Regions from separate parts of the Undibacterium sp. TC4M20W genome, predicted to be linked through region 1. Evidence: predicted binding sites of a transcription regulator. Region 1 holds the regulator's gene; each other region holds the start of a gene.
What was found. Region 1 encodes LexA, which represses DNA repair genes until DNA is damaged. Its sites were predicted from a motif close to ACTGTATNNNNATACAGT; they were not measured.

Region 1 (3,281 bases):
AGCGACCCAATGTTTTCTGTCGAAAATGAGGAAGATATTGAACAAGTTTTGAGATCTGTATTGGAATTAATTGATAAATACGCTCTACCCTGGTTTCCGACAGTTCGTTCATATGAAACGTATGTGGCCTACGTTGGGAAGCGTGGCTATCATCCGACTCCCGAACGGATAGAAATGGTAAAAGCCGGAATTGCACGAGGCTTCCAGCAAGAGCCATATATTTGATTTTTTACCAGGTGAAATATGTCTGTCGATATTTTTGTGATTCTAGAAAAAGAGAAAATGCCTATCCCCAAGCGATGGGCGCAAGCAATTGCGGATGCAGAGTTTGATCTGCAAATTGACACGGATTTTGATGTTGAAGAATTTTCCGGGTTTTTGCCCTGCATATACAAGGGTGAAGAAACTGGGTTCGAATATTTTTTCGAAGAGTTGGAAGACGATTTTTTGGACGAAGATGCGACACCGCAGCTTAAGGGTAGAGATTATCTGGTGACCTTTTCGACGCACAGTGATTTAACTGAACTGATAGCGTCGACTATTGCGTCAGCAGTCTTGTGTTCAATGTCCAACGGATTAATTCTGAATGATGAGGATGGACTACCCTTCATCAAGTCGCAAGATGCGATTGCCTATGGCAAGAAAGCAGAGGCTGAATTGATATTGGATTTGGATGGAGAATAGCTGACAGTATCCGGATAAATCAACTCAGGTCCTATGCAAGTAAGAATGCCTGTTTTTCTGTAAAAGTACGCTAGAAATGTTGCGATCAATATCGCTTACATGATCAACATCAATATCTCGGCAAGTATAGAGTCAGCGAAACTATAAGGCATCAATCATAAAGAGTGACGTAAAAGAGTTCATTAGTTATGTTATCGCGATGCGCGCTCGAAATGCTTTTAGCAGTATGAATAGTCTCGTCTTGCAAGGCGAGACTATTGGGTGGGCGTGGAGTAGTGTTTCGCGAACTTTTTGCTTCTGATCTTTGCGCTGCCCCAAGTAAATTCTGTTGGGGGTTGGCTGAGATTATGTCAACTCGCAAATTCAGCACGTGAACTGTTGATAGCAGGTGCATCCTTTGGCGCCACTATCAAAAAAGTTTGGGGACGAGCCGGGCGTGATCCGGATGAGAGGGGAGGATCACGCCCGGGCTGACCTCAAACCCAGTTGCGCATTAGGCCGACAGCCAGGCCTTCCAGCGCGAAATCTTCTTCCGTATCACCAATCTTGATCACAGGATAATCCGGGTTTTCTGGCATCAGCTCGATCAAACTGCCAGTTTTTTTATAGCGTTTGACGGTAACATCATCACCGAGGCGGGCAACAACGATCTGGCCATTGCGGGCACTGTCTGCCTTTTTGACTGCCAGCAAGTCGCCATCAAGTATGCCAGCGTCACGCATGGACATGCCACGTACCTTCAGTAAAAAATCTGGTTTGGCAGAGAACAGGGCAGGATCTACGTGGTAAGTCGATTCTATATGTTCACTTGCCAGTATCGGCGAGCCGGCAGCAACCCGGCCAACCAGTGGCAGGGCTAGTTGCAGCAGGGCAGGATGGGGCAAGGCCAGTTGCTTGCCTGTGATATGGCTGGACAACTCTGACTCCAGCAGGCGTATGCCGCGTGAAGTGCCTGCCGCAATTTCTATAACGCCTTTGCGTGCCAGTGCTTGCAAATGTTCTTCTGCCGCATTGGTGGAGCGAAACCCCAGTTCTGTCGCAATCTCGGCACGGGTAGGAGGAAAGCCCGTGTTTTGAATGGCGTCTTTGATCAGGTTCAGGATTTGTTCCTGGCGGGAAGTGAGTTTGAGCATGGCGTTTTCTAGTGTTAAGGTGCTGTATATACAAGCAGTCTGTATTTTTATACAGTAAAGCTGAATATGCAAGTCAAAATGACCGCAATTACTGAGAAATGTGAAAAAAATACCTCACTTACCTTCGGGAATTGGCAGATAAATAGCCTAAGTCACTGATCTAATTGATCAATATGAAAAACTGGGTTATTATTGTCGGCTTTCCTCTTCCCGCACTCGTCTTGACGCCGAGGCGGGCTATTTTTATTGTCCACAAGGAGAATATATGCGTCATTATGAAATCGTATTTATCGTACATCCAGATCAGAGCGAGCAAGTTCCTGCAATGATCGAGCGCTACAAGGCAAGTGTTGTAGCCCGTGGTGGTCAAATCCACCGCGTTGAAGACTGGGGTCGTCGTCAATTGGCTTACATGATTCAAAAATTGGCAAAAGCACACTATGTTTGCTTGAACATCGAATGCGATGCTGAAACTCTGCTCGAGTTGGAAACAGCATTCAAATTCAATGATGCTGTCTTGCGTCACCTGACAGTCAAATTGAAAAAAGCAGAAACAACACCTTCTCCTATGATGAAAGCTGTTCAGAAAGAAGATGCTGCAAAAGCTCAACGTGTTGAAGCGCCTGCTGCTTAATAATTGACAAAGGTCGCGTAAAAAAATAGTGAATCAGCTGAAGCTCGTAGCCCGGATTGTGGAAAAAAGCGCATTGCGCTACACCCCGGCCGGTATCCCGATAGCTTCTGCTACCTTGATGCATAGTTCAGAGGCTCGTGAGGCGAACACAGTTCGGCAGGTCGAGTTTGAAATTTCTGCGATGGCTGCTGGTGAAATATCCCAGCGTTTTACAGAAATTGCCTTGGAACAGCCCATGGAATTCACCGGTTTTTTAGCGCGCAAAAATCGCAATAGCAAAAGTCTCGTTTTTCACGTCACTGAATTCGAGACACATTTACTAGATTAGGAGCCAAAAATGGCATTCGGTAAAAAATTCGACAAAAGCAAATTGAAGCAAAAGCGTCAACAACAAAACCCTTTGTTCAAACGCAAAAAATTCTGCCGCTTCACAGCAGCACATGTAGAAAAAGTTGACTACAAAGACATCGACACACTGAAAGATTTCGTGCAAGAAAACGGCAAAATCATGCCAGCACGTTTGACCGGTACAAAAGCGCTGTATCAACGTCAAGTTGACACTGCAATCAAACGTGCACGTTACCTCGCGTTGCTGCCATACACTGATTTGCACACAGCGTAATTGACGACAAGGTAAAGGAGAAAAATATGCAAGTTATTCTGTTGGATAAAGTCGTTAATCTCGGCAATCTGGGTGATGTAGTTCGCGTTAAAGACGGCTATGCACGTAACTTTTTGATTCCACAACGTATGGCTCGTCGTGCTACGACAGCTGCAGTTGCTGAATTCGAAGCAAAACGCGCTGAACTGGAAAAAGCAGCAGCAGCCAA
Region 2 (3,281 bases), on a different contig from region 1:
TATCTACACAGCGAGAAACAATTCGCTTTCATTAGCTATGATTTGTTCGAATTTACACCGGAGTTGGTCAAATTCATAAAATCTGGTCAACTAGAGCGAAAGAAGCAAAGCGCGGTGTACGTTGGGTTAGGGAGAGGAAGCAAAATCATTGATGTTAACAGTCGAATTTCAACACCAAAGTCGATCAAGTTAATTGATGCAAAAAGAATGATTTCGTGGGTGAACGCCGAATTTATATATATTCATAAATCCATAACGGTGAATTCTGGAAATTTCGGTATAGCTGATCTTGATGAAGTCATTTTGTGGAAAGCGAACCAATTCATTTTTGAGTGGCCGTATAAATCTAGAATAAGGTCTCGCAACAATAGATTCGCGCATTTGAATGCACAGACCCCCTAATTGCAAAATTTATGTCAGCAGCGTCTGTGCTCAAGATTCCTTGGTGCTTGGTCACACAATCAAGGCCTGGAGCTCTGTTTGAAGAAGACGCCACTGGCAGCCTACCCCGCACGCTGGTCAAACCGGCCTAAAATAGCGTGATTTCTCATTCTCTCAATAATCCTGAGTAAATCTCCATGATCATCACTCCAGCAATCACGAATTGGCTCAACTGGGTGGTCATAACAAGCCAACCACTTCGCCGCTACGACGCAAACGCGTTCCCGATAGGGTTTGGCTCTGCTGCTATCGTCGAATATGCTGGGCGAAGGTTTTTACTTTCAGTAGCCCATGTAGTAAATAATGACGAATCTGATTGGGTCATGGATATTGGACATGATCCGAAAATCGGCCCGGGCCAAGAAACCTGGCGGCCGCGTTCTTTTGTATACGCTGGCGAAGCAAACCACGGAACTGAAGTCACTGGCTTACTCGATTTCTGTTATGCCGAACTCCCATCGAGTCTAAAGTCGTTTTATCAATATCGATCCCTAGTCGCTTCAGGTAAAAGGCGTCTGCGTCATGTATTTCGATCAGACCTTTCGACCTTACCGAACGTCGAAGATGTTTACGCTTTTGCGGGCGAAGTAAATCCAGCACATCTTGGTTCAAATATTTTTTGCACTGACATGGTTATTTTCCCCGGTTTGAAATACCTCCGCACCGAAAACGAAATGCATGTCTTCAAATTGCCTGTTGAACATCCTGGACATAGTGAATTTAAAGGCTGCAGCGGCGCGCCTATTGTCGACATGAAAAAACGAATTGTAGCGTTGGTGTGCAAAGGGGATGAAGAGCAAGGTCTTGTATATGGCATTTCAGTGACACATTGCAAACCTTTTCTAGATTTTCTGTGTAACGTCAGTGTATAACGTGCCGCACTTTACTAGCCGTGCCGCACTTTACTAGCTTCCGATTCGAAGGGCAGCACCAGCGGCCAGCTACAAAGAGGAAACCAGCCGAGATTAACTTTGCCCGATTTTTGTCCATCCCCCTAATACAGCACAATGTGCCAGATGAGGCAAAATTCAAAGTTAAATGAGAAAAGTTCAAAGTTAAATGAAAATCGACAATGAGTTTTCTTGTACTAATTCTCCTTCTGTCGAAATTACAATCAAGTAACAAATGTTAATTTGCTACTAATGTTTGACTGTAAAATCCCCCATTCAGAAATCAATGCAAAAAGTCGCTTGCATAAATCACTGTTTTTTTATACAGTACTGCAAATCGCAGGAAATTAAGCCTGTATTCCTTTTTCCACCCGCCGCTTATTGAATGAAAGAATGTATGGACGATAAGAAACCAGAAAATGCCTCAGAAAAAGCAAAGGCACTTGCAGCAGCGCTGGCACAGATAGAAAAGCAGTTTGGTAAAGGTTCGGTCATGCGTATGGCCGACGGTGAAGTGGTGGAAGAGGTGCAGGTTGTCTCTACTGGCTCCCTGGGCCTGGATATCGCGTTGGGCGTCGGTGGCTTGCCACGTGGCCGCGTAGTCGAGATTTATGGTCCTGAATCCTCTGGTAAAACCACATTGACGCTGCAGGCAATTGCTGAAATGCAAAAGCTGGGCGGTACTTGTGCATTTATCGATGCTGAACATGCTTTGGACGTAGGCTACGCTCAAAAACTCGGTGTGAATCTGTCTGATTTACTGATTTCCCAGCCTGATACAGGTGAGCAAGCACTGGAAATTACCGATGCGCTGGTGCGCTCAGGTAGTGTTGATCTGGTGGTTATTGACTCGGTAGCAGCCTTGACGCCACGTGCCGAGATTGAAGGCGACATGGGTGATTCTTTGCCTGGTCTGCAAGCACGTCTGATGTCCCAGGCTTTGCGTAAGCTGACTGGCAGTATCAAACGTACTAATACGCTGGTGATCTTTATTAATCAGATCCGTATGAAAATTGGCGTCATGTTTGGTAGCCCAGAAACGACAACAGGTGGTAATGCGCTGAAGTTTTATGCTTCCGTACGTCTGGATATCCGCCGCACTGGCTCCATCAAGTCGGGTGATGAAGTGGTGGGTAATGAAACCAAGGTCAAGGTAGTCAAGAACAAGGTGGCGCCACCATTTAAGGAAGCGCACTTTGATATCATGTATGGCGAAGGTACTTCACGCGAAGGTGAGATTCTGGATCTGGCAGCCGATGCCAAGATCATAGAAAAAGCCGGTGCCTGGTATAGCTATAACGGTGAGCGTATCGGCCAGGGTAAGGACAATGCACGTACTTATCTGAAAGAGCGTCCTGAACTGTCATTTGAAATTGAAAACAAAGTGCGCTTGCATCTGGGCGTGCCTTTGTTGATGCCGTCGGCGGCAACGGCTGAGTAAGTTGATCCACTAAGCTGAAGCCTAAGTTTTAGCGCTAAGTTGTAACACTGAGCTGCAGCGCTGTCAGCACTATAGTTTTGTATCATGCCGGTTGGTAGCTACCAACCGGCATTTTCGCTTTTAAAGTATGAAGAAACCTACCATTAGCCTGAAAGCCCGTGCCCTGCGTTATTTATCCATGCGTGAACATAGCCGCATGGAACTGGAACGCAAGCTGGCACGCTATGCGGAAGAGGGTGATGACGTGGCTGCCGTGCTGGATTTTTTGGAGGCGGCCAAGTATTTATCTGGCGAGCGGTTTTCTGAATCTTTGGTTAACCGGCGGCAGGCGAGGTTTGGCAATAACCGCATTTTGGCGGAGCTGCAAAGCCACGGCCTGGATGCGCAGGATATAGAAAACGTTAAAGAAGATTTAAAAGAGTCTGAGGTAGAGCGGGCTGTTCAGGTCTTGCACAGGAAATTTCGACATGCGCCGAAAGATCATCAGGAGAAGATGAAACAGGCGGCGT
Region 3 (3,281 bases), on a different contig from region 1:
TTCCAGTACATCTTCTATGGTGTCGCGTTCTTCACCTATGGCCGCAGCGACGTTATCCAGGCCTACCGGGCCACCGCCAAATTTAAAGAGGATGGCTTCCAGCAGTTTTCTGTCCATTAAATCAAAACCAACCGCATCGACATCCAGCATCTTCAATGCCGCATCGGCAATGCCTTTGGTGATTTCACCATTGCCTTTGACCTCGGCATAATCACGTACCCGTCGCAACAGACGATTGGCAATACGCGGTGTGCCACGTGCCCGCTTGGCAATTTCACGCGCACCATCCGCCTGTATTGGGGCGCCCAGCAATGATGCGGAGCGGGTGACGATCTTGGTCAATTCTTCCGGTGTATAAAATTCCAGTCGGGCGACGATACCAAAACGGTCACGCAGCGGGTTGGTCAGCATGCCGGCGCGGGTAGTGGCACCAACCAGGGTAAAAGGCTGTAAATCCAGCTTCACCGAGCGGGCTGCCGGACCTTCACCGATCATGATGTCGATCTGGTAATCTTCCAGCGCCGGGTACAGAATCTCTTCGACTACCGGCGACAGGCGATGTATCTCATCGATAAAGAGTACATCATTGGCTTCCAGGTTCGTCAGCAGGGCCGCCAAGTCACCGGCACGTTCCAGCACCGGGCCAGAAGTCTGGCGCAGGTTGACACCCATCTCACGCGCAATGATGTGCGCCAGCGTGGTTTTACCCAGGCCCGGCGGGCCAAACAGCAGGGTGTGATCAAGTGCTTCACTACGCTGCCTGGCCGCTGTAATAAAAATTTCCAGTTGCCCGCGTATTTTTTCCTGGCCCACGTATTCATCAAGCTGCTTGGGGCGCAGGGCGCGTTCTATCGCTTCTTCATTAGGCGAGCTTGGCGTGGCCGAGATAATGCGTGGCTCGCTGAAGTTGGATGAAAGATTGTCGGTCTGTATCGTCATCGCTTAGCCTTTGGACAATGCTTTCAATGCCAGCTTGATGCCATCAGAAACCCCGCTACCAGCAGGCACGGATTTCATCGCCAGCAAGGCTTCCTTGTCGGAATAGCCAAGTGCCTGCAAGGCATTCAGGATGTCAGCGCTATGGTCACCCGCAGCCAGTGCCGCAGTGGCATTGCCAAGGTCAGCACCGAGCTTGCCTTTGAGTTCCAGCAGCAAACGTTCTGCAGTTTTCTTGCCTATGCCGGGCACGCGGGTCAGACGTCCTGCTTCTTGCAAGGTGATCGCCTGGGCCAGATCGGCTACCGACATGCCAGATAAAATAGAGAGGGCAGTGCGGGCACCGACGCCGCTGATCTTGATCAATTGCTTGAAGGTGCTGCGCTCTTCTGCCGTACCAAAACCAAACAGTACATGAGCATCTTCGCGTATCGCCAGATGCGTCAGCAAGACCACTTTTTCACCGAGATGCGGCAGGTTATAAAAAGTACTCATAGGCACATCGACTTCATAGCCCACACCCTGGCAATCGACCAGCAATTGCGGAGGATTCTTTTCTATCAGAGTGCCAGCAATGCGACCTATCATGAGACTGCTTTCATACTGTATGAATAAGCAGTGATAGTAAACGATTCTGACGCGTTTGACGAGGCTCGCAGGGAAATTATATTGATATTGCGATACTGCAATTAAGCTTATGCAGGCCAGATATATGATCTGGCCAGAGCGCAGTGCAGCTTCAGTGAGCTTGCAGCCCTGTATTAACCGACCAGACGACCGCCCTTGACACGCAAACCCTTCTTCGCCAGACCCGGCGCAATTGCCCCCAGGGTTGCCAGGGTATCACCACTATGGGCATGACAAATCGCCACGCCCAGCGCATCGGCAGCATCGCTGCCAGGTAGGCCAGACAAAGCCAGCAGGCGCTGCACCATATCCTGCACCTGTTCTTTCTTGGCACGGCCATGGCCGACGACGCCTTGTTTAACCTGTAAGGCTGTATATTCTGCGACTGCCAGGTCTGCCGCTACCAGCGCACAAATCGCTGCACCGCGGGCTTGCCCCAGTAACAGGGTAGATTGCGGATTGACGTTGACGAAGACTTTTTCTATCGCCGCGCAATCAGGCTGGTAAGTGCGTACTATTTCTGAAACGCCTGCGAGGATGGTCTTCAAGCGTTCTGGTAAAGTACCATCAATGGTCTTGATCGTGCCTGAGGCGATATACGTCAGCTTGCTGCCCTGTTTATGGATGACGCCAAAACCGGTGGTGCGCAAGCCGGGGTCTATGCCTAGGATTTTCATGAGGGCTTCTGAGTGTGTATTAGATGTGGTGCTGTGCTGCTACAGGAATTATTGCTGATGAGTATAGCGTATCGGCGAGCTAGTTTTATTGCTCGCTAAGTAAGTGAGTAATTGCTTATGACGTTTGATCTTTTGCAGGATATGTGTGAGCAAGGAAATGCAATGTGGAATGGGCTGAGTTCCAGCGGTATTTTTACCTGCATTGAAGCCAGCCCCCTCGCCAACTGACACAATGCGGTGTCGCCACTCGACGATGAAAGCATCATGGTATTTCAGGCACGAGTGCAGGCAGGCTGGCAGTCATCGGCATCAAAGTTGTCAGCCTTTATTTTACTGGCTTCCAGGCCTTGACTTCTGCATCGACTTTGCTTTTGCTCTCAGCGGGCAATACTGCTACCAGCGGGGGTAAATAGTCGCGTGCAACTTGATTGCCGTTGGCAAGAGATAGCATGGTCCAGAAATAGGCGGCCTGTTCATCTCTGGCTACACCTGCCACTTCACCAATCGTTGCCGCCAGGTCTTTCTGTGTCTTGTCCCGGGCCTGGTCAAGTGGACCCGCAACGGTGCTGGCTGCAGCGCGGCTGTCTATATTCAAGATTTTGCCGCTGGCGTAGATCCTGCCCAGGTCGAGTTGTGCATTGGCGTCGCCGCGTTCTGCTGCTTTGCGCAGCCAATAAAGGGCTTGTTTCCCGTCATCGGGTGATTCTTTGCGAGACAGATAAAGCAAAGCCAGCACGTGCTGCGCATTAGAATAATTTTGTTCAGCAGCGCGACGCAGCCAGATCGACCCTTGCCGCCAGTCTTCTGGCACGCCTTTGCCATTGATATACGCCAGCCCCAGGAAGTACTCTGCATCTGCAGCTCCCTGGTTGGCAGCCTGGCGAAACCAGAATGCAGCTTGAGACAAATTCTCAGGTACGCCGACGCCTGCCAGGTACATGCCACCCAGCATCGTTTGTGCCATGGACATTTCCTGCAAGGCAGCCAGGCGATACCAGTGCACTGCCTGCTGTGTGTCTCTACCCACAAAAGAACCTGTGT

Region 2: recA (recombinase RecA) is a predicted target of LexA. The motif match lies at 1,643-1,660, and genes of this name have one in related genera.
Region 3: ruvA (Holliday junction branch migration protein RuvA) is a predicted target of LexA. The motif match lies at 1,539-1,556, and genes of this name have one in related genera.

What each region holds. Positions count from the first base shown of each region.
Region 1 covers NZ_JBMPPI010000014.1:111,464-114,744, reverse strand. The annotation lists gene ACO0LL_RS17665 (hypothetical protein) at 1-225, shown strand, start outside; gene ACO0LL_RS17660 (hypothetical protein) at 244-684, shown strand; gene lexA (transcriptional repressor LexA) at 1,161-1,817, opposite strand; gene rpsF (30S ribosomal protein S6) at 2,083-2,451, shown strand; gene priB (primosomal replication protein N) at 2,480-2,779, shown strand; gene rpsR (30S ribosomal protein S18) at 2,789-3,073, shown strand; gene rplI (50S ribosomal protein L9) at 3,100-3,281, shown strand, end outside.
Region 2 covers NZ_JBMPPI010000015.1:111,284-114,564, forward strand. The annotation lists gene ACO0LL_RS18335 (AbiV family abortive infection protein) at 1-402, shown strand, start outside; gene ACO0LL_RS18340 (hypothetical protein) at 579-1,313, shown strand; gene recA (recombinase RecA) at 1,729-2,772, shown strand; gene recX (recombination regulator RecX) at 2,900-3,281, shown strand, end outside.
Region 3 covers NZ_JBMPPI010000006.1:37,727-41,007, forward strand. The annotation lists gene ruvB (Holliday junction branch migration DNA helicase RuvB) at 1-939, opposite strand, end outside; gene ruvA (Holliday junction branch migration protein RuvA) at 943-1,524, opposite strand; gene ruvC (crossover junction endodeoxyribonuclease RuvC) at 1,698-2,240, opposite strand; gene ACO0LL_RS09835 (tetratricopeptide repeat protein) at 2,566-3,281, opposite strand, start outside.